DNA from 4 places in the Pseudomonas sp. GW821-FHT09C09 genome. Region 3 is predicted to be linked to each of the others. Evidence: predicted binding sites of a transcription regulator. Region 3 holds the regulator's gene; each other region holds the start of a gene.
The links. Region 3 encodes FliA, which starts transcription of late flagellar genes. Its sites were predicted from a motif close to CTAAAGTTTNNNNNNNNNNNGCCGNTAA; they were not measured.
Positions count from the first base shown of each region.

Region 1: a site for FliA is predicted at 1,700-1,727, ahead of motA (flagellar motor stator protein MotA). Genes of this name have one in related genera too.
Region 2: a site for FliA is predicted at 3,312-3,339, ahead of AC07NR_RS17945 (flagellar protein MotY). Genes of this name have one in related genera too.
Region 4: a site for FliA is predicted at 3,311-3,338, ahead of AC07NR_RS06295 (methyl-accepting chemotaxis protein). Genes of this name have one in related genera too.

Region 1 is NZ_JBWKPF010000004.1:209,630-214,338, reverse strand. It holds gene AC07NR_RS14505 (rhodanese-like domain-containing protein) at 1-51, opposite strand, end outside; gene AC07NR_RS14500 (HDOD domain-containing protein) at 91-1,629, opposite strand; gene motA (flagellar motor stator protein MotA) at 1,796-2,647, shown strand; gene motB (flagellar motor protein MotB) at 2,651-3,727, shown strand; gene rsgA (small ribosomal subunit biogenesis GTPase RsgA) at 3,776-4,709, opposite strand, start outside.
Region 2 is NZ_JBWKPF010000005.1:299,866-304,574, reverse strand. It holds gene bfr (bacterioferritin) at 1-141, opposite strand, end outside; gene AC07NR_RS17965 (bacterioferritin-associated ferredoxin) at 341-559, opposite strand; gene AC07NR_RS17960 (peroxiredoxin) at 851-1,453, shown strand; gene rnt (ribonuclease T) at 1,528-2,202, opposite strand; gene pyrC (dihydroorotase) at 2,199-3,245, opposite strand; gene AC07NR_RS17945 (flagellar protein MotY) at 3,406-4,314, shown strand; gene AC07NR_RS17940 (argininosuccinate synthase) at 4,444-4,709, shown strand, end outside.
Region 3 is NZ_JBWKPF010000001.1:118,675-123,383, forward strand. It holds gene AC07NR_RS00570 (chemotaxis protein CheA) at 1-35, opposite strand, end outside; gene AC07NR_RS00575 (protein phosphatase CheZ) at 75-863, opposite strand; gene AC07NR_RS00580 (chemotaxis response regulator CheY) at 881-1,252, opposite strand; gene fliA (RNA polymerase sigma factor FliA) at 1,420-2,160, opposite strand; gene fleN (flagellar synthesis regulator FleN) at 2,157-2,987, opposite strand; gene flhF (flagellar biosynthesis GTPase FlhF) at 3,101-4,441, opposite strand; gene flhA (flagellar biosynthesis protein FlhA) at 4,453-4,709, opposite strand, start outside.
Region 4 is NZ_JBWKPF010000002.1:273,139-277,847, forward strand. It holds gene fapA (functional amyloid chaperone FapA) at 1-38, opposite strand, end outside; gene AC07NR_RS06285 (AAA family ATPase) at 383-907, opposite strand; gene pnuC (nicotinamide riboside transporter PnuC) at 904-1,467, opposite strand; gene AC07NR_RS06295 (methyl-accepting chemotaxis protein) at 1,549-3,183, opposite strand; gene AC07NR_RS06300 (undecaprenyl-diphosphate phosphatase) at 3,488-4,318, shown strand; gene AC07NR_RS06305 (DUF1294 domain-containing protein) at 4,315-4,709, shown strand, end outside.

The DNA.
Region 1 (4,709 bases), on a different contig from region 3:
GAGCAGGTCGCTCGGCTCGATCACCAGCGCCAGGCCAGAGAAGTCAGACATGTGAGGTCTCCAGAGCACAAAGGGGAAGGATTGTAGCTGTCATTGGCCGCGCTGGCTAAAGCTGTGCAGGGCTTTCTCGATGCACTGCGCGGTTTTGCCGAAGGCTTGCACGGTGATGTCGGCGAACGGTCCGCCACCCTGGTCGGCGACCACAATCATGATCACCCGGCCGTTATGGACCAGCGAGCGCAGAAACAGATGCTCGCCACGGAACAGCGTACGCAGGGACGGCGGCAGCAGGGCGGAAAATTGGGCGTTGTTCTCCGGAGTGATCCGCACTTGTGCCTGCTGCGCGAGCAAGCGTTGCAACACGGTGCTTTGGCTGACGACGAAGTTCAGCGCAGCGGCTTCCTTCGGCAAACCGGAAATCTGATGCACCCGCAGACTGGACTGGGCGCGGTCGGCCATCAGGATCATCACCCGGCGCATGCCGCTGGCCACCAGCGCGTCGCGGGCGGCGATGGTCAGGTGCATGGCGTTGGTGAAACGGCTCGGTTCGGCCAGCAGTTCGGCGCATTGCCGGCGCCATTTGGCGAGGTCGTCGGCATTGGGTGCAGCGGCCGGCAACAGGCCGGCGGGCAGGCGATGGGTGCCCCACGGCCACAGCAGGGAAACCGCCGGGTGCCACAGATCCGGCATCGAATGCCGGCGGGCGCTGTTGGCGGCCTGCTGGTGCAACTGTTGTTGCACCTCGTCCATCGAGATTTGCAGATAAAGGCTGGTCAGGTACTGCCAGCGCTCGCTGTGCGGACTGTCCCAGGCTTGTTGCGCCGACAGCGCCAGACCATTGGCCAGCAGCACGGTGTTGGCTGGCTGATTGAGCCAGTGGCGCAGGGTCGGGTCGTCATCGAGGCGGTTCTGTTGGCGCAACGGGTGATCGACGTCGCGGGCGATCCGCAGAACCTTGACCAGTTCGCGTTGCTCGGTGAGCAGCAATCGATACCCCTGCTGTACCCAGATCGGCAGGCGCCAGGCTTCGACCAGTGCCGCACCGATCTTCAGCAGGCGCACGCCGAACAATTGTTTTTCCACGTCGCGGGCCGATTCGCCCTTGTGGATGACCCGTACTTCCCATTCTTCGAGCAGTTTGGGAAAGGTCAGCGCCAGCGGCCACAGCGGCGACAGAAACAACAGGCTGCCCCAGTGAATGTCCTGCCACAGCCGCGCCAGGCGACTGGCAAAAAAACCGTTGGCCTGCTGCGTGGCGTGCTGGCTGATCATCTGAATCTGGCGCAGGGCCTGGGGAATTTGCGCCTGCGGTTCGGCGGGCAGGCGTGCCAGTAGTTCTTCGGTGCGGGCGAGCCCCAGGCGATTGATCGCCACCTCGAGATTTTCCGCCGGTGCGGTCAGGCTGCCCTGGGTATGGCGGTTGGCTTCGCGGATGATGCTCAGGGCCAGCGCCGGGCTGTCCTGCATCAGGTCGGCAATGTCGCGCAACGAGCTGCGATTGTCGCGGATCGCCCGGCAGACCTTGTCGTGGGCCTCTTGCGGCACCGGCAGGCGCACGCCATCGAGCAGCTTCACCCAGCCATCGAGTGTGGTGGGTTTTACGTGTGGGACGTTCGTTTCATTAGCCATGTCTGGACGAGATCTTCACTGACTGTAGACGCGCCCGGCATGGGCTAAATTGGCTTTTCGCCTGAACTGGCTATAGTCTGGCGCAGTTTTGCCGATAAGTAGAAGAAGAGATTTTTTAACTTCCGAATATGACCTTGAACCCGACTTAAATAAGTACTTTCTACCTATGGCTAAAATTATCGGCATCATCGTCGTATTCGCGAGCGTGCTCGGCGGATACGTGCTCTCCCACGGCAAGATTGCCGCCCTGATCCAGCCCTTCGAGGTGATGATCATCGGCGGTGCGGCACTCGGAGCATTCCTCCAGGCCAACCCCGGTTACATGACCATGCACGTGCTCAAGAAATCCCTGGGCATGTTCAGCTCGCGTTTCAGCCACACGTTCTATCTGGAAGTGCTTGGCCTGATCTACGAAATCCTCAACAAGAGCCGCCGTGAAGGCATGATGGCCATCGAAGGCGACATCGAAGATGCCGCTGCAAGCCCTATCTTCGCCAAGTACCCGGCGGTGCTGAAAGACGAACGCATGACCGCGTTCATCTGCGATTACCTGCGCATCATGTCGTCCGGCAACATGGCGCCGCACGAGCTGGAAGGCTTGTTCGACATGGAACTGTACAGCCTCAAGGAAGACCTCGAGCATCCGTCCCACGCGGTGAACGGCATCGCCGACGCCATGCCGGGTTTCGGTATCGTCGCGGCGGTACTGGGTATCGTGGTGACCATGGCCTCCCTGGGTGAAGGCGATCAGAAGTCCATCGGTCTGCACGTAGGTGCGGCACTCGTGGGTACCTTCTTCGGTATTCTCGCGGCGTACGGTTTCTTCGGCCCGCTGGCGCACTCCCTGGCGCACGATGCCAAGGAAGAGCTGAACGTCTACGAAGCCATCAAGGCCTCGCTGGTGGCTTCGGCTTCCGGCATGCCGCCATCGCTGGCCGTGGAGTTCGGTCGCAAGGTTCTGTACCCGGCTCACCGTCCAAGCTTTGCCGAGCTGGAACAAGCCGTTCGCGGTCGTTAAGTCATGGAAAATAACCAGCCGATAATCATCAAGCGCGTCAAGCGCATCGCCGGCGGGCATCACGGCGGGGCGTGGAAGATCGCCTTCGCCGACTTCGCGACGGCGATGATGGCGTTCTTCCTGGTGTTGTGGCTGCTGTCCACCGCGACCCCGGAACAGAAGATCGCCATTGCCGGCTACTTCAAGGACCCGGTCGGCTTCTCCGAGAGCGGCACGCCTTACATCATTGACCTGGGCGGTACGCCGACCCTGGCGCCGGAAAACACCCTCAACCCTGAAGTGAAGTCGCAGCCGCAACCGGACAAGGTCACGGTCGACACCGATCAGGTTGAAGGCATGGCGGAGCAGGTCGAGAAGGAACGTCTGGAACTGTTGCTGCAGGAACTACAGAACAAGGTCGACGAGAACCCGCAACTGCAGAAGTTCAAGGATCAGATCCTGTTCGAGATCACGCCGAACGGCTTGCGCATCCAGATCATGGACGCCGAGAACCGGCCGATGTTCGACTCCGGTTCCGCACGCCTGAAGCCGTACTTCGAAGACATCCTGCTGGCCATGGCCGACACCATCAAGGCGGTGCCGAACAAGATCAGCATCAGCGGTCATACCGATGCCAAGCCGTACACCGGCACCGGCGACTTCGGTAACTGGGAGCTTTCGGCCAACCGTGCCAACGCCGCCCGGCGTGCGCTGGTGGCGGGCAGCTATCCGGACGGGCAAGTGGCTCGCGTGGTGGGTTACGCCTCGTCGGCGCTGTTCGACAAGGAGAACCCGTTCAACCCGGTCAACCGCCGTATCGACATCGTGGTGCTGACCAAGAAGGCCCAGGCCGCCATCGAAGGTTCGCAAGGAGCTGAGCCGGCGAAACCGGCCGAAGGGCAGAACGGCGCCGATCCGGCCAAACCGGTCGACCCGAACGCCTTGCCGGCGGATCAGCAGCCGGTGCCGGCCCACGAGTTGCGCGAACGGCTGAACCTGTTCGACGACCCGCTGCCGAAACCGGCCGAGCCGGGCAGCGCAGCGCCAGCCCCGGCGCCTGCTGCACCGGCCACTGTACCGGCGCCTGCGCCGAAACAGTGACCCACAAAAAAGCCGCGAGATGATCGCGGCTTTTTTGTGTCTGGCTGCTTAGTACCCGTTTTCGGGAAGGCTGGCGATGATCGAGCGGTAGCTGTTCATCCGCTGCTGCTGGATGCGCCCGTCTTCAAGGGCCTTGAGCAAGGCGCATCCCGGTTCGCGATCGTGCTTGCAGTCGCGGAAGCGGCAGGTGCCGAGCAGGTCGTCGAACTCGATGAACCCCGCCTCGACATCGGCACGGCTGACGTGGCCCAGACCGAATTCACGGATACCCGGGGAGTCGATCAGTTCACCGCCGCCGGGGAAGTGGAACAGTCGCGCAGTGGTCGTGGTGTGAGTGCCCTGGCCCGACCATTCGGACAGCGGGCCGACTCGGGTTTCGACGTCCGGCAGCAGGCTGTTGACCAGCGACGACTTGCCGACACCGGACTGACCGACGAACACGCTGATGCGTCCGTCGAGCAGCGTTTGCAATTGCTCCATGCCGTTGCCGTGGTGCGCCGACACTTCCAGCACCGGATAACCCAGGGTGCGATACACCGCCAGAAGTGCGTTCAGCGCCGGGGCGTTCTGTTCGTCGATCAGGTCGAATTTGTTCAACAGCAGCAACGGACGGATGCCGGCGTGCTCGGCTGCGACCAGATAGCGGTCGATCAGGTTCGCATGGGGCTCGGGCAGCGGGGCGAAGACGATGACGATCATGTCGACGTTGGCGGCCACCGGTTTGAGCTGGCCTCGGCTGTCCGGGCGGCACAGTTCGGTGGTGCGCGGCAGTTGCGCGACGATCACACCAATGCCCTGGTTGCCGGCGCGCCAGACCACCCGGTCACCGGTCACCAGTGCGGGCAGGTTGGCCCGCAAGTGGCAACGGAAGACCTGGCCGGCCAGTTCGCCGTCAACGGCCTCGACCTCGACCTGCACACCGAAGTGGGCGATCACCAGACCGTGCTGTTCCGGGCCCAGGTCGCCGCCTTCGAGCGCCTCG
Region 2 (4,709 bases), on a different contig from region 3:
TTCGTGGTACTCGTGCTTGCCCAGCTTGTTCAGGCCCCAATCTTCATACATGCGCGCATGCAGGAAGTACTGATTGATCGCGACCAGCTCATTGGCAAGGATCTTGTTGAGATGCTGGATGACTGTTACGTCGCCTTTCATGATGGGAGTCCTGCCCTAAGTAGCGGTATATACGGCAGAGTTTGAGCTTGGTATTTATAAGTGTCAAACCTAAGTTATTGAATAATATATGAAAATTAATCGGAATAAGAATGTTTGTGTTCCGCGTCTAGTCGCTAAGCAATTGATTTGCAGGCATAAAAAAACCGGACATTAGTCCGGTTCTTCGAATTGGGTGCAATTACGCTGCAGTAAATTCTACAGGGTAGGGGATCGCGGCCTGGGCGGTTTGCAGCTTGGTCAGGGTTTCGCGTACCACTTCCTTCGCAAGGCAGGCACATTTGCCGCATTGGCTGGCTACGCCGGTGGCCTGACGGACTTCTTTATAGCTGCAGCAACCTTCATAGATCGCTTCGCGGATCTGTCCGTCGGTGACGCCAGTGCAGAGGCAAACATACATAAGTGAGAACCGTCGCTGGTTGTGGCTCAATTGCGATGGATCTTAATGTTAACGAGAATGATTGTCAAAGTGCTTTCCCAACGGTTTTCATCGCCAACGGCTGTGACTGACGAACGGTGGTGAATGGCTGAATGCCAGCCGGGATTTCGCGAAAAACCTTTGAGGACAGTCGAAAAACGCAGTGTATGATGGTCGGCCCTTGCGAAGGGGGTTCGTGTCACAGGGCTGTCGCCTGAGGGTGACAGGCTGGCGCGGACCCTGAACTTCAAGTTTCTACACCAGGAGATATCAATGAGCGTACTCGTAGGCAAACAAGCCCCTGACTTCACCGTCCCGGCCGTACTCGGCAATGGCGAGATCGTTGACAGCTTCACCCTGTCCTCGGCCATCAAAGGCAAATACGGCCTGGTGTTCTTCTACCCGCTGGACTTCACCTTCGTCTGCCCGTCCGAGCTGATCGCTCTGGACAACCGCATGGCTGACTTCAAGGCGCGCAACGTAGAAGTGGTCGCTGTGTCGATCGACTCGCACTTCACCCACAACGCCTGGCGCAACACCCCGGTCAACAATGGCGGCATCGGCCAGGTGAAATACACCATGGCTGCCGACATGAAGCACGAAATCGCCAAGGCCTACGACGTTGAATCCGAAGGCGGCGTGGCTTTCCGTGGCGCATTCCTGATCGACGACAAGGGCGTTGTCCGCTCGCAGATCATCAACGACCTGCCGCTGGGCCGTAACATGGAAGAGCTGATCCGTCTGGTCGACGCTCTGCAATTCCACGAAGAGCACGGCGAAGTCTGCCCTGCCAACTGGAAAAAAGGCGACAAAGGCATGAACGCTTCGCCGGAAGGCGTTGCGGCATACCTGACCGAGAACGCTGCTGCCCTGTAAGGCGCAACGTCGAGGTACAAAAAAACCGGCTCTTGAGCCGGTTTTTTCATGCGTGGGGTTTAACCCGACGACCATCAGTCGTCGAAGTCTTCCCAGCCGCCCATCTGCTTCCAGCGGTTGACGATGCCGCAGAACAGCTCGGCAGTCTTTTCGGTGTCGTAACGCGCGGAGTGCGCTTCACGGCCATCGAAATCGATGTCGGCTGCCTGACAGGCCTTGGCCAGTACGGTCTGACCGTACGCCAGACCCGCGAGGGTCGCGGTGTCGAAGCTGGAGAACGGGTGGAACGGATTGCGCTTCATGTCCAGCCGCGCGACGGCAGCGTTGAGGAAGCCCAGGTCGAAGCTGCTGTTGTGGCCGACCAGGATCGCCCGCTTGCAACCGTTGGCCTTCAAGGCCTTGCGCACGCCTCGGAAGATATCGGTCAGGGCCGTCTCTTCGCTGACCGCCATGCGCAACGGGTGATCGAGCTTGATTCCGGTGAACTCCAGCGCCGCCGCTTCGATGTTGGCGCCTTCGAACGGCTCGACACGGAAGAAGTAGGTGTGATCCGGGTAGACGAAACCCTTTTCATCCATGGCGATGGTGGTCGCGGCAATCTCCAGCAGAGCGTCGGTGGCCGAGTTGAAGCCTCCGGTTTCTACGTCGACGACAACCGGCAGGTAGCCGCGAAAGCGTGCTGCCATCGGATGGCGCGAACCGCCGCCACCTTGACCGTCCAGTTCGTCGTCGAAATGGTCTTCACTCACGCGTGTTCCTCCAGCAGGCGCCAGCGCAGTTTTTCACCGGCGCGCAGCGGGATAACGTTCAGCTCGCCGAAGGGCAGGCTGGTCGGGGCGGTCCATTCTTCACGAACCAGGGTGATACGGTCGGTGTTGGCCGGCAGACCGTAGAAGCGCGGGCCATTGAGGCTGGCGAAGGCTTCGAGCTTGTCCAGCGCATTGCGCTGCTCGAAGGCTTCGGCATACAGCTCGATGGCGGCGTACGCGGTGTAGCAGCCGGCACAGCCGCAGGCGGCTTCCTTGGCGTGCTGGGCGTGCGGCGCCGAGTCGGTGCCGAGGAAGAACTTCGCGCTGCCACTGGTGGCCGCGTCGAGCAGAGCTTCCTGATGCGTATTACGCTTGAGGATCGGCAGGCAATAGAAGTGCGGCCGGATCCCGCCCACCAGCATGTGGTTGCGGTTGTACAGCAGGTGATGCGCGGTGATGGTCGCGCCGACGTTGGCCGAAGCCTCGTTGACGAACTGCACGGCATCGCCGGTGGTGATGTGTTCGAACACGACCTTGAGCGTCGGGAAACGCTCGACCACGCGGCGCATGTGCTCGTCGATGAAGATTTTTTCGCGGTCGAACACGTCGACGTCGCCACGGGTGACTTCACCGTGGATCAACAGCGGCATGCCGACTTCGGCCATGGCTTCCAGCGCCGGGAAGATCTTGTCGATGCTGGTGACCCCGGAATCGGAGTTGGTGGTGGCGCCGGCCGGGTACAACTTGGCCGCGTGGACAAAACCGCTGGCCTTGGCTTCACGAATTTCTTCGGGCTGGGTACGGTCGGTGAGGTACAGCACCATCAACGGCTCGAAACGACTGCCGGCCGGGCGGGCAGCGAGAATCCGCTGGCGATAGCCGTCGGCTTCAGCGGCGTTGCGCACCGGAGGTACCAGGTTAGGCATGATGATGGCGCGACCAAAGGTGCGCGCAACATCTGCAACGGTATTGGTCAACACGGCACCATCGCGAAGATGAATGTGCCAGTCGTCGGGACGCAGCAGGGTCAGGCGGTCGGACATGAGGGGATTCCAGGCGGGTCAAACTGAGGCGAATGCTACCGGAAAAGACTCTTGCAGGCACTCGCTATCAAGTTTTGCGACGAGCGTCCGATATCCCATAGGTATGCCGTAAACATGTATGTATCGGTCTTTTTTGTTGTAGAAGCCAATGGAGCCTCCCGTGCGCCAGCGTTATTTAGCCTTGCTCAGTGTGTTTGCCAGTCTTCCCGCGATGGCATTGACCTACCAGACCCGTCTGGAGAACATTGAGTGGACGGTCGAAGGCGACAAGTTCGAATGCCGCCTGACGCAGCCGATCACCGATTTCGGCTCGGGCCAGTTCGTGCGCAAGGCCGGCGAGCAGGCGATCTTTCGCCTGAATGCCTACAACGCGATGCTGGGCGGTGGTTCGGCAACCTTGCTGGCGGCGGCAGCGCCCTGGCAGCCGGGACGCAATGACATCAACCTGGGCAGCGTCAGGATCGGCACCGGCAACGTGCTGTTCAACAGTTCGCAATCGCAGGCCGGCGGGTTGATCAGTGGTTTGCTGGAAGGTCGCAGCCCGGTGGTGCGACGTGCCTCCGGCGATGGGCGGGTCTCCGAAGTGCGCCTGCTGCCGGTCAAGTTCAGCAAGGCGTTCAACGACTACCAGACCTGCGTGGCGAAACTGCTCCCGCAGAATTTCGATCAGGTCAAAAACTCGCAGGTCGGTTTTCCGGGCGAAGGCACCGATCTGGACGCCGCTGCGAAAGCCAAACTGCAAGTGATGCTCGAGTTCATGAAGGCCGATCCGACGGTCAATCACATTGAGCTCGATGGCTATTCCGACAACAGCGGCAATCGCCTGACCAATCGTGAGCTGTCGCGCCGTCGTGCGCTGGCGGTGGTCGATTTCTTCAAGGCCAACGGCATCGCCGAATCGCAGATCACCGTGCGTTTCCACGGCGAGCAATACCCGCTGGTACCGAACACCAACGCCGCCAACCGGGCGAAAAACCGGCGGGTCAGCGTGAAGCTGGCCCGGGTGGCACCGGTTGCCGCTCCAGCACCTCAAGCCAGTACGCCTGCCAACGCCGCGGCGACTTCCTGACCTGTCGGTCATCGTCGCGCTCTCGACAGATTCTGTCGCTTTGTCGTCTTAAGCTGTCGCGCCTCTGTAAATTATCGCGTTTGAGCGGTAGACTCCTCGGCTTTCCGTAGAACCCCGTGGAGTGATGGCATGGCGGACGTAAACAAGGTCGTTCTGGCGTATTCCGGCGGCCTGGACACTTCGGTGATCCTCAAGTGGCTGCAGGATACTTATAACTGTGAAGTCGTGACCTTCACCGCTGACCTGGGTCAGGGCGAAGAGGTCGAGCCGGCTCGCGCCAAGGCGCAGGCCATGGGCGTCAAAGAAATCTACATCGACGACCTGCGCGAAGAATTCGTGCGTGACTTCGTGTTCCCGATGTTCCGCGCCAACACCGTTTACGAAGGCGAGTACCT
Region 3 (4,709 bases):
TCCTGAAGGATCTCTTCATCGGCGCCGAAGCTCATTAATGGGGTGCTCCTACAGGTCTAAAAACCCAAAAAAACTCAAAATCCAAGGCTGGATAGCAAATCGTCCACATCGTCCTGACCGGACACAACGTCTTCTCGTTTATCGGCATGAATCTGCGGACCTTCACCCTGCGAGAGATGTTTTTGTGGATCTTTTTCAGCGAGCATCGCCGCACGGTCATGTTCGATGCCCGCAAAGCGGTCAACCTGACTGGCCATAAGGACGAGTTTGAGCAAATTGCTTTCGACTTCGGTGACCAGTTGGGTCACGCGCTTGATCACCTGACCGGTGAGGTCCTGGTAATCCTGGGCCAGCAGGATGTCGTTGAGGTTGCTCGACACCGCGCGGTTGTCCGCGCTGCTGCGTGACAGAAAACCGTCGACCCGACGCGCCAGTTCGCGGAACTCTTCAGCCCCGACTTCGCGGCGCATGAAACGTCCCCAGTCGGCACTCAACGCCTGGGCTTCATCAGCCAGACCATTGACCACCGGCGTGGCGCTTTCCACCAGATCCATGGTGCGGTTGGCCGCAGCTTCGGTCAGCTTGACCACATAGCCCAGGCGCTCGGTCGCATCAGTGATCTGCGACACTTCCTCGGCCTGCGGCATGTGCGGGTCGATCTGGAAGTTGACGATTGCACTGTGCAGTTCGCGCGTGAGCTTGCCGACTTCCTGGTACAGGCCACGGTCACGGGTCTGATTGAGCTCATGGATCAGTTGCACAGCGTCGCCGAACCTGCCTTTTTCAAGGCTTTCGACCAGTTCGACCGCGTGTTTTTTCAGCGTCGACTCGAAGTCGCCCTGTGAAGATTCTTTATGCTCCATAGCTCCCCCGCGCGTCATCAGCCGATGCGTTCGAAAATCTTCTCGATTTTTTCTTTCAGCGCCTGAGCCGTGAAAGGTTTGACCACGTAGCCGTTAACGCCGGCCTGGGCCGCTTCGATGATCTGCTCGCGCTTGGCTTCAGCGGTCACCATCAGCACCGGCAGGTGCTTGAGCTTTTCATCGGCGCGCACGTGACGCAGCAGGTCGATACCGGTCATGCCGGGCATGTTCCAGTCGGTCACCAGAAAGTCGATGCTGCCGCTGTTGAGCACCGGAATGGCGGTGGTGCCATCGTCGGCTTCAACGGTGTTGGTGAACCCGAGGTCACGCAACAGGTTCTTGATGATCCGCCGCATCGTTGAGAAGTCATCAACGATGAGGATTTTCATGTCTTTGTTCAATTCGACCTCCAAGCAGTCTTAAACGCGTCCAGCACCTGGACGCGCCATTTCAATCAATCCGGCAAAGCACTCGATGACTGTCTGGAGCACAACAGAGCAAGACCGGTGCCGTTCACCACCGCACCAGCCTCGTTCGCAGTGTCCCCACACTGCCTTCAGCGCGCTCGCCACTCCCCCAAACGCCCCCGCAAGCGGGCCGCGCACTGGCTGTGTAACTGGCTGACCCGCGATTCACTGACGCCAAGGACTTCACCGATTTCCTTGAGGTTCAGCTCTTCGTCGTAGTACAGCGCCAACACCAGTCGCTCACGCTCCGGCAAATTGGCAATCGCGTCCGCCAGCGCCGCCTGGAAGCGTTCATCTTCCAGATCGCGTGACGGCTCAAGATGAGCACTGGCGCCATCCTCGTGCAGCCCTTCGTGTTCGCCGTCCTGCAACAGGTCGTCGAAACTGAACAGTCGGCTGCCCAGGGTGTCGTTCAAAATCCCGTAGTAATCGTCGAGACTCAACTGGAGTTCGGCCGCAACCTCGTGATCTTTAGCGTCACGGCCGGTTTTAGCTTCAATCGAGCGAATCGCGTCGCTGACCATACGGGTATTGCGGTGAACCGAGCGCGGTGCCCAGTCCCCCTTGCGTACTTCATCGAGCATCGCGCCGCGGATCCGGATGCCCGCGTACGTTTCGAAACTGGCGCCCTTGCTGGCGTCGTATTTGGTCGAGACTTCGAGCAGGCCGATCATCCCGGCCTGAATCAGGTCTTCGACCTGCACACTGGCCGGCAACCGCGCCAGCAAGTGGTAGGCGATGCGTTTGACCAGTGGCGCGTAACGCTCGATCAGCTCGTACTGCGCGTCACGCGCCGACTTTTTGTAAAGGTTCATACCGCTGGCGGTCATAGCACAGGTCCTGCCGTTTGCTGCACGAGGCGCTCGACGAAAAATTCGAGATGGCCGCGCGGGTTGGCGGGCAGCGGCCAGGTGTCGACCTTTTGCGCGATCGCCTTGAATGCCAGTGCGCACTTGGAACGCGGGAAGGCTTCATAGACCGCACGCTGCTTCTGCACCGCCTTGCGCACGCTTTCGTCGTAAGGCACCGCACCGACGTATTGTAAGGCGACGTCAAGGAAGCGATCCGTGACCTTGGTCAACTTCGCGAACAGGTTGCGACCTTCCTGCGGGCTCTGGGCCATGTTGGCCAGGACGCGGAAGCGGTTCATGCCGTAATCGCGGTTGAGCAGCTTGATCAGCGCGTAGGCGTCGGTGATCGAGGTCGGCTCGTCGCAGACCACCAGCAACACTTCTTGCGCCGCGCGAACGAAACTGACTACCGAGTCACCAATACCCGCAGCGGTGTCGATCACGAGTACGTCGAGATTGTCGCCGATGTCACTGAATGCCTGAATCAGACCGGCATGCTGGGCCGGGCTCAGGTGAACCATGCTTTGCGTGCCGGAAGCGGCCGGCACGATGCGGATCCCGCCGGGACCTTGCAACAGCACGTCGCGCAGCTCGCAGCGGCCCTCGATCACATCGGCCAAAGTACGTTTGGGCGTCAGGCCCAGCAGAACGTCGACGTTCGCCAGACCCAGGTCGGCATCCAGCAGCATGACCCGACGGCCAAGCTCTGCCAGCGCCAGGGACAAGTTCACTGACACGTTAGTCTTGCCGACGCCACCTTTGCCGCCGGTCACCGCGATCACCTGTACGGGATGCATGCTGCCCATGTTATTTCTTTACCTTGTCTTGCATAGACGGAGGCCACATTACTGGCTGCGCGTTCACAACCGGAACAATGCGTGGCAGACCATCGATGTAGGTACAAAAACTGTTCATTACCTCAGCCAACCTGCTTGGTCGGGCTGTGGTAGATATCAGCGAACATGTCAGCCATGGCTTCTTCGCTGGGTTCTTCCTGCATTTGCACGCTGACGGCGCGGCTGACCAATTGATGACGGCGCGGCAGATGCAGATCATCCGGAATCCGTGGGCCATCGGTCAGGTAGGCGACCGGCAGTTCATGACTGATCGCCAGGCTCAGCACTTCGCCAAGGCTGGCCGTCTCATCCAGTTTAGTCAGGATGCACCCGGCGAGCCCGCAACGCTTGTAACTGTGATAAGCGGCGGTTAGAACCTGTTTCTGGCTGGTGGTTGCCAGCACCAGATAATTTTTCGACCGAATGCCACGACCGGCCAGGCTTTCCAGCTGCATGCGCAGTGCCGGATCGCTGGCCTGGAGGCCGGCGGTATCGATCAGCACCACGCGTTTGCGCAGCAGTGGATCCAGCGCCTGCACCAGGGACTGGCCCGGGTCGACGTGGGTCACCGACACATTGAGGATCCGGCCCAGGGTTTTCAACTGTTCCTGAGCGCCGATGCGGAAACTGTCCATGCTCACCAGCGCAATGTTCTGCGCGCCGTACTTGAGCACGTAACGGGCGGCCAGTTTGGCCAGGGTGGTGGTCTTGCCCATACCGGCCGGGCCGACCATGGCAATCACACCGCCCTCTTCCAGCGGCTCGACTTCCGGCGTGGCGATCATCCGCGCCAGATGCGCGAGCAGCATGCGCCAGGCCTGACGAGGTTCTTCGATATCGCTGGTCAGCGCCAGCAAATCGCGGGACAACGGGCCGGACAGGCCGATGCGCTGCAGACGACGATACAGATTCGCCTGAGCCGGACGGCTGCCTTGCAGCTGATTCCAGGCCAGGGTGCCGAGCTGCACTTCCATCAGCTCGCGCAGGCTGTTGAGTTCGAAACGCATCGAATCCAGCGCACGCGGATCGACTCCAGCGGCAGCCGGCGCAGGTGCCGGGGCTGGACGGGCCGGTGCGGCGTACGTCGGCTCTGTCAGAGGCTCGGCAGCCGTCAACGGCAGGCCGGCGGTCAATGGCAGACCGGAGAACAACTGGCGATTGGTGTTGCCGTCGGCCTCACCACGCATGCTCAGTTCGGCCTGGGCAGTGACGATGCGCGACTGGGTCTTGCGCAGCTCGTCTTCGAGTTCCATGTTCGGAACCCGTGGCGCCAGCGCCGAGAGTTTGTAATCCAGCGCCGCCGTCAGCTCGACGCCGCCGGCAATGCGGCGGTTGCCAATGATGGCGGCATCAGCGCCCAGCTCATCACGAACCAGCTTCATGGCCTGACGCATATCGGCGGCGAAAAAACGCTTAACTTGCATAAACCACTACCTCAGCCGTTGGGCCCTACTGTCGCAACGATGGTCACTTGCTTGTTGTCCGGAATTTCCTGGTAGGCCAGCACATGCAGTCCGGGAACTGCCAGGCGACCAAAGCGCGAGAGCATCGCGCGAACCGGGCCTGCTACCAACAGGATCACCGGCTGACCTTGCATTTCCTGACGCTGCGCCGCTTCGATGAGCGAACGTTGCAGCTTCTCGGCCATGCTTGGCTCCAGCAGAACGCCCTCTTCCGAGCCTTGTCCTGCCT
Region 4 (4,709 bases), on a different contig from region 3:
AGCAGAAGGCAAGTGAAGGCTTTGTTGATGTTTCCCACGGCGGCAATTCCTTCTTCAGTGGGCTGGCCCAAGTCAGCGTTGTGAAGGAGAGAGCGAAAGCTGTGCCGGTTTTTAAATGTTCTTGGATTTCAACGAGTTGGCTCGAAGGTGTGCAGGGCTGATACAAAAGCTGTTTCAACATTGAAACAACGCGTCATCGGCACAAGCGCCCATACCTGTTGCAAAGCTCTGGAACAAGGGTTTGCGAGCAAGTGTTTCACAGGCGTAACAAGTCGGGTGACAAAGCGATGAAGGCCGTTGAGACGGGCACTTTGCACCGGGGGGAGTGTTTCAGGAACGGACACTTCTGCCCCGGGACGGGGACATTGACCCGAAACCCGGGTCAGCCTTCCAGCAAGGTTCGTACGGCGTCGAAGGCTTGAGTCTGCCGTGCGGCCCAGTCGCCCTGAATGATCCTGACGGGCTGGTGATGTTGCTCCAGCCAGGCCTTGGTGGCGTCGTAGAACCCCACTCGTTCACTCAACTGCGGCTGGCAGCGCTGGCCGTCGTCCGTCCAGTCGATCTGTTCCGGAGACAGCAACAGGTGCAGGTCGTAATGACGCGCCAGCAGTTCCGGTTCCAGCCAGGCCGGGCAGTCGCCGAACAACGTCTGGCTCCAGAGAATATTGCTCAACAAATGAGTGTCGAGAATCAGCAACGACGGCTGCTGCGCTCGTGCTTCGTCTTCCCACTGCAACTGGCCGCGGGCAATCTCGGGAATGTCTGCGAGGCAGGTGTCCCGGGGATTCTGCTCGATGAACCAGCGCACGTACTCGTCCACCCGCAGACCGCCGAACTGTTGCTGCAACCTGGCCGCCAGCCAGCTCTTGCCGGTGGATTCCGGACCGGTCAGAACAACGACTTTCATGCGCGCAACGCCGGATCGGCGCGCCATTCCCGCCAGCCCAGCACCGCGATCAGGGTGAAGAGGGCGTACAGCGCAGCGGTGAGGTAAAGGCCCTTATAAAGAAACAGGCCGACGAAGATCACATCCAGCACGAACCACAGCGCCCAGCATTGCAGGCGCTTGTGCGCCATCCAGAACTGCGCGACCAGGCTGAAAGCGGTCAGCGCCGCGTCGAGCCAGGGCTGCGCGGCATCGGTCCAGTGCGCCATGGCCGCGCCCAGCAAAAGGCTGCCGGCGGCGCCAATAGCCAGCCCTTGCAGAATCGAACGGGAGTCGAGCCGGCTGACCTCACGCCCGTCATGCATCGTCCCGGCCCGGGTCCATTGCCACCAGCCGTAGACTTGCAGCGCGGCGTAAACCACTTGCAGCAACATGTCCGAATACAGCTTCACCTCGAAGAAGATCCAGCTGTAGAGCAGCACCATGACCAGCCCGATCGGCCAGCACCAGGGGTTCTGTTTGACCGTCAGCCAGACGGCGATCACACCGAGGGCGGCGGCAAACAGTTCGAGCCCGGACATGCAAGATCCTTGGAGGGAGTAAAAGAGGGAGCGGATTGTACCCAAAAACCGGTGGGAGTGAGCTCCCACCGGTGACCGGGATCAGACGCGGAACTGGCGCAGCAATCCGTTCAGTTGCTCGCTCAACTGTCCGAGCCGCACGCTGGCGGCACTCGACTGCTCGGCAGCCAGTGCGGTGCTGTGGGACAGGCCGGCAGCCTGGGTGACGTTCTGGTTGATGTCCTCGACCACGTGCGCCTGTTGCAGGGTCGCACTGGCGATGGAAGCGTTCAGGCCATTGAGGTTGCGCAGTGCCTGGCCGATGGCATTGAGGCTGGCGCCGGCCAGTCCGGCCTGCTCGATGGTCAGTTGCGACGCCTTGCTGCTGTCGCCGATCACCTTAACGGCGGCTTCGGAATGATTTTGCAGGCGCTCGATCATCGACTGGATTTCCGCCGTGGATTTCTGCGTGCGTTGCGCCAGCAGGCGGACTTCATCGGCCACCACGGCAAAACCCCGGCCCTGTTCGCCGGCCCTGGCGGCTTCGATGGCGGCGTTGAGTGCCAGCAGGTTGGTCTGCTCGGCGATCGAACGGATCACTTCCAGAACGCTGCCGATCTGCGTGCTTTCGGTTGCCAGCGTACGAATCACTTCGACGGCCTGATCGATGGTGCCGGACAACTTGTCGATCTGTTGCAGGCTGCCGTCGATGTTGATCTGGCCCTGTTGCGCCTGGGCTTCGGCATCGCGCATTTCGTTGGCGGCATGCTCGGCGTTCTTCGCCACATCCTGCACGCCGTAGGTGACTTCGTTGATGGCCGTCGCCACCAGCTCCATCTGCTGTGACTGTTGCTGGCTGCGTTGTTGGGCCTGGCTCGCGTCATTGCCCAGCTCAGTGGAGGACTGGCCCAGCGCGCTGGCCGACACCTGCAAATCGCCGATCACCCGGCGCAGCTTGGCGGTAAAGGCATTGAAGTGATGGGCCAGTTGCGTGACTTCATCCTGGCCGTGGGTGTCGAGGCTGCGGGTCAGGTCGCTTTCGCCGCTGGCGATGTTGGCCATGGCGTTCACGGTTTCCTGCAAGGGGCGGACGATGCTGCGGGCAATCAGAATCACCAGCACGCCCATGATCAGCGCGATCACCAGGCCTACGACAGAAGCCTTGATCACCTGGCCCTGAAACTCGGCCTGCACATCGTCGACATACACACCGGAACCCAGCACCCAGCCCCACGGCTCGAACAGTTTCACGTAGGAGGTCTTGGCCACCGGCTCGCTGGCACCGGGTTTCGGCCAACGGTAATCGACCATGCCGGCGCCCTTGGCTTTGGCAATGGCAACCATCTCGTTGAACACCGCAAAGCCGTCCGGGTCGCGGATCGCCGAGAGGTTCTGGCCTTCGAGCTTGGGATTGGTCGGATGCATGACCATCACGGGTGTGAGGTCGTTGATCCAGAAGTAATCGTTCTGGTCATAACGCAGGCCGCGAATCGCGGTCAGCGCCTGTTTCTGGGCGGCGTCACGGGTCAGGGTTCCGGCCGCTTCCAGGCCTTGGTAGTAGGTCAGCAAACCGCTGGCGGTCTGCACCACATGCTGGGTTTTCTGGGCCTTGGCGTGATACAGGTCATCGTGGATCTGCTTGAGCATCAACAGGCCCAGGGTCAGCAGCATGACCACCGCCACAATCAAGATGAGCCACAAGCGTCGGCTGATCGACACACTGCGCAAGCTGTTCATAACGCTGTCACTCCGATTTCTTTTTCTTGTAATAAATCACCGCCAGCATCCAACCACGTTTCAGTGGCCGGGCATACGCGACCCAAGTCGTAGAGCGCGGCAGCGCTATTGCGGCTTGTCTGTTAGGATTTCGGCCCCGTGGGGGAAAACCTGAACCCAAGTTGCCATTTCACGGAATTTTGACCGTTTCGTGTGGATCCTTGGCCCGCGGAATCGGTACAGCAACAAACCGCTACGCTGATCGCAGTGAACGTAAAAAAATACTATCGGGGCATGCCTGAGCGCATCGCTCTTTGGGGGATTGATGGACCTTTGGACCGCCTTGCAGGCACTGATTCTCGGAGTTGTAGAAGGGCTGACGGAGTTTTTGCCCATATCCAGTACCGGACACCAGATCATCGTCGCCGACCTGCTGAATTTCGGCGGCGAACGCGCCATGGCGTTCAACATCATCATCCAGCTCGGCGCGATTCTCGCGGTGGTCTGGGAGTTTCGCCGCAAGATTCTCGACGTGGTCATCGGCTTGCCGACCCAGCCGAGTGCACGACGCTTTACCGCCAACCTGCTGATCGCCTTCCTGCCCGCCGTGGTGCTGGGCGTGATCTTTGCCGATCTGATTCACAAATACCTGTTCAACCCGATCACTGTGGCGACGGCTTTGGTCGTGGGCGGCTTCATCATGTTGTGGGCCGAGCGCCGGCAGCATGAAGTGCACGCCGAAACCGTGGACGAAATCACCTGGAAAGATGCGTTGAAGGTCGGCTTCGCCCAATGTCTGGCGATGATCCCGGGCACCTCGCGCTCCGGCTCGACCATCATCGGCGGCCTGTTGTTCGGTCTGTCGCGCAAGACCGCCACCGAGTTCTCGTTCTTCCTGGCGATGCCGACCATGGTCGGTGCGGCGGTGTATTCGGGCTACAAGTACCGTGCGCTGTTCGTGCCGGCGGACTTCCCGGTGTTTGCCATCGGTTTTGTCACTGCATTCGTTTTCGCCATGATCGCCGTGCGCGGTTTGCTGAAGTTCATCGCCAGCCACAGCTACGCGGCATTCGCCTGGTACCGGATCGTGTTCGGCCTGTTGATTCTGGCGACCTGGCAGTTCGGCTGGGTGGACTGGGCGGCGGCCAAGGCATGAGTGATTCCCGCGCACGCCGCCCGGATCGCGGCCCGTCCGGTGGCAGCATCCAGCATCTGAAGTTGAAGTTGTTCGTGTTGCTGATTGTCTGCGCGTTGCCGCTGTTCGGTTCGCTGTCGATGTGGCTGCGCGGGATCTCATTGGTGCCGTTGATGGCCTACGGGATTGTCAGCGTGCTGGCGTTCTTCCTGTACTGGGCCGACAAGCGCAAGGCCCGCGCCGACGCCTGGCGCACTCCGGAAAACGTCCTGCACGCCGTGGAACTGGCGGGCGGCTGGCCGGGTGCATTGATCGCCCAGCAAGTCTTCCGGCACAAGACGCGCAAGGTGTCGTTTCAGATTCTGTTCTGGGTGATCGTCGCGCTGCACCAGGTGTTCTGGATCGATCAGCT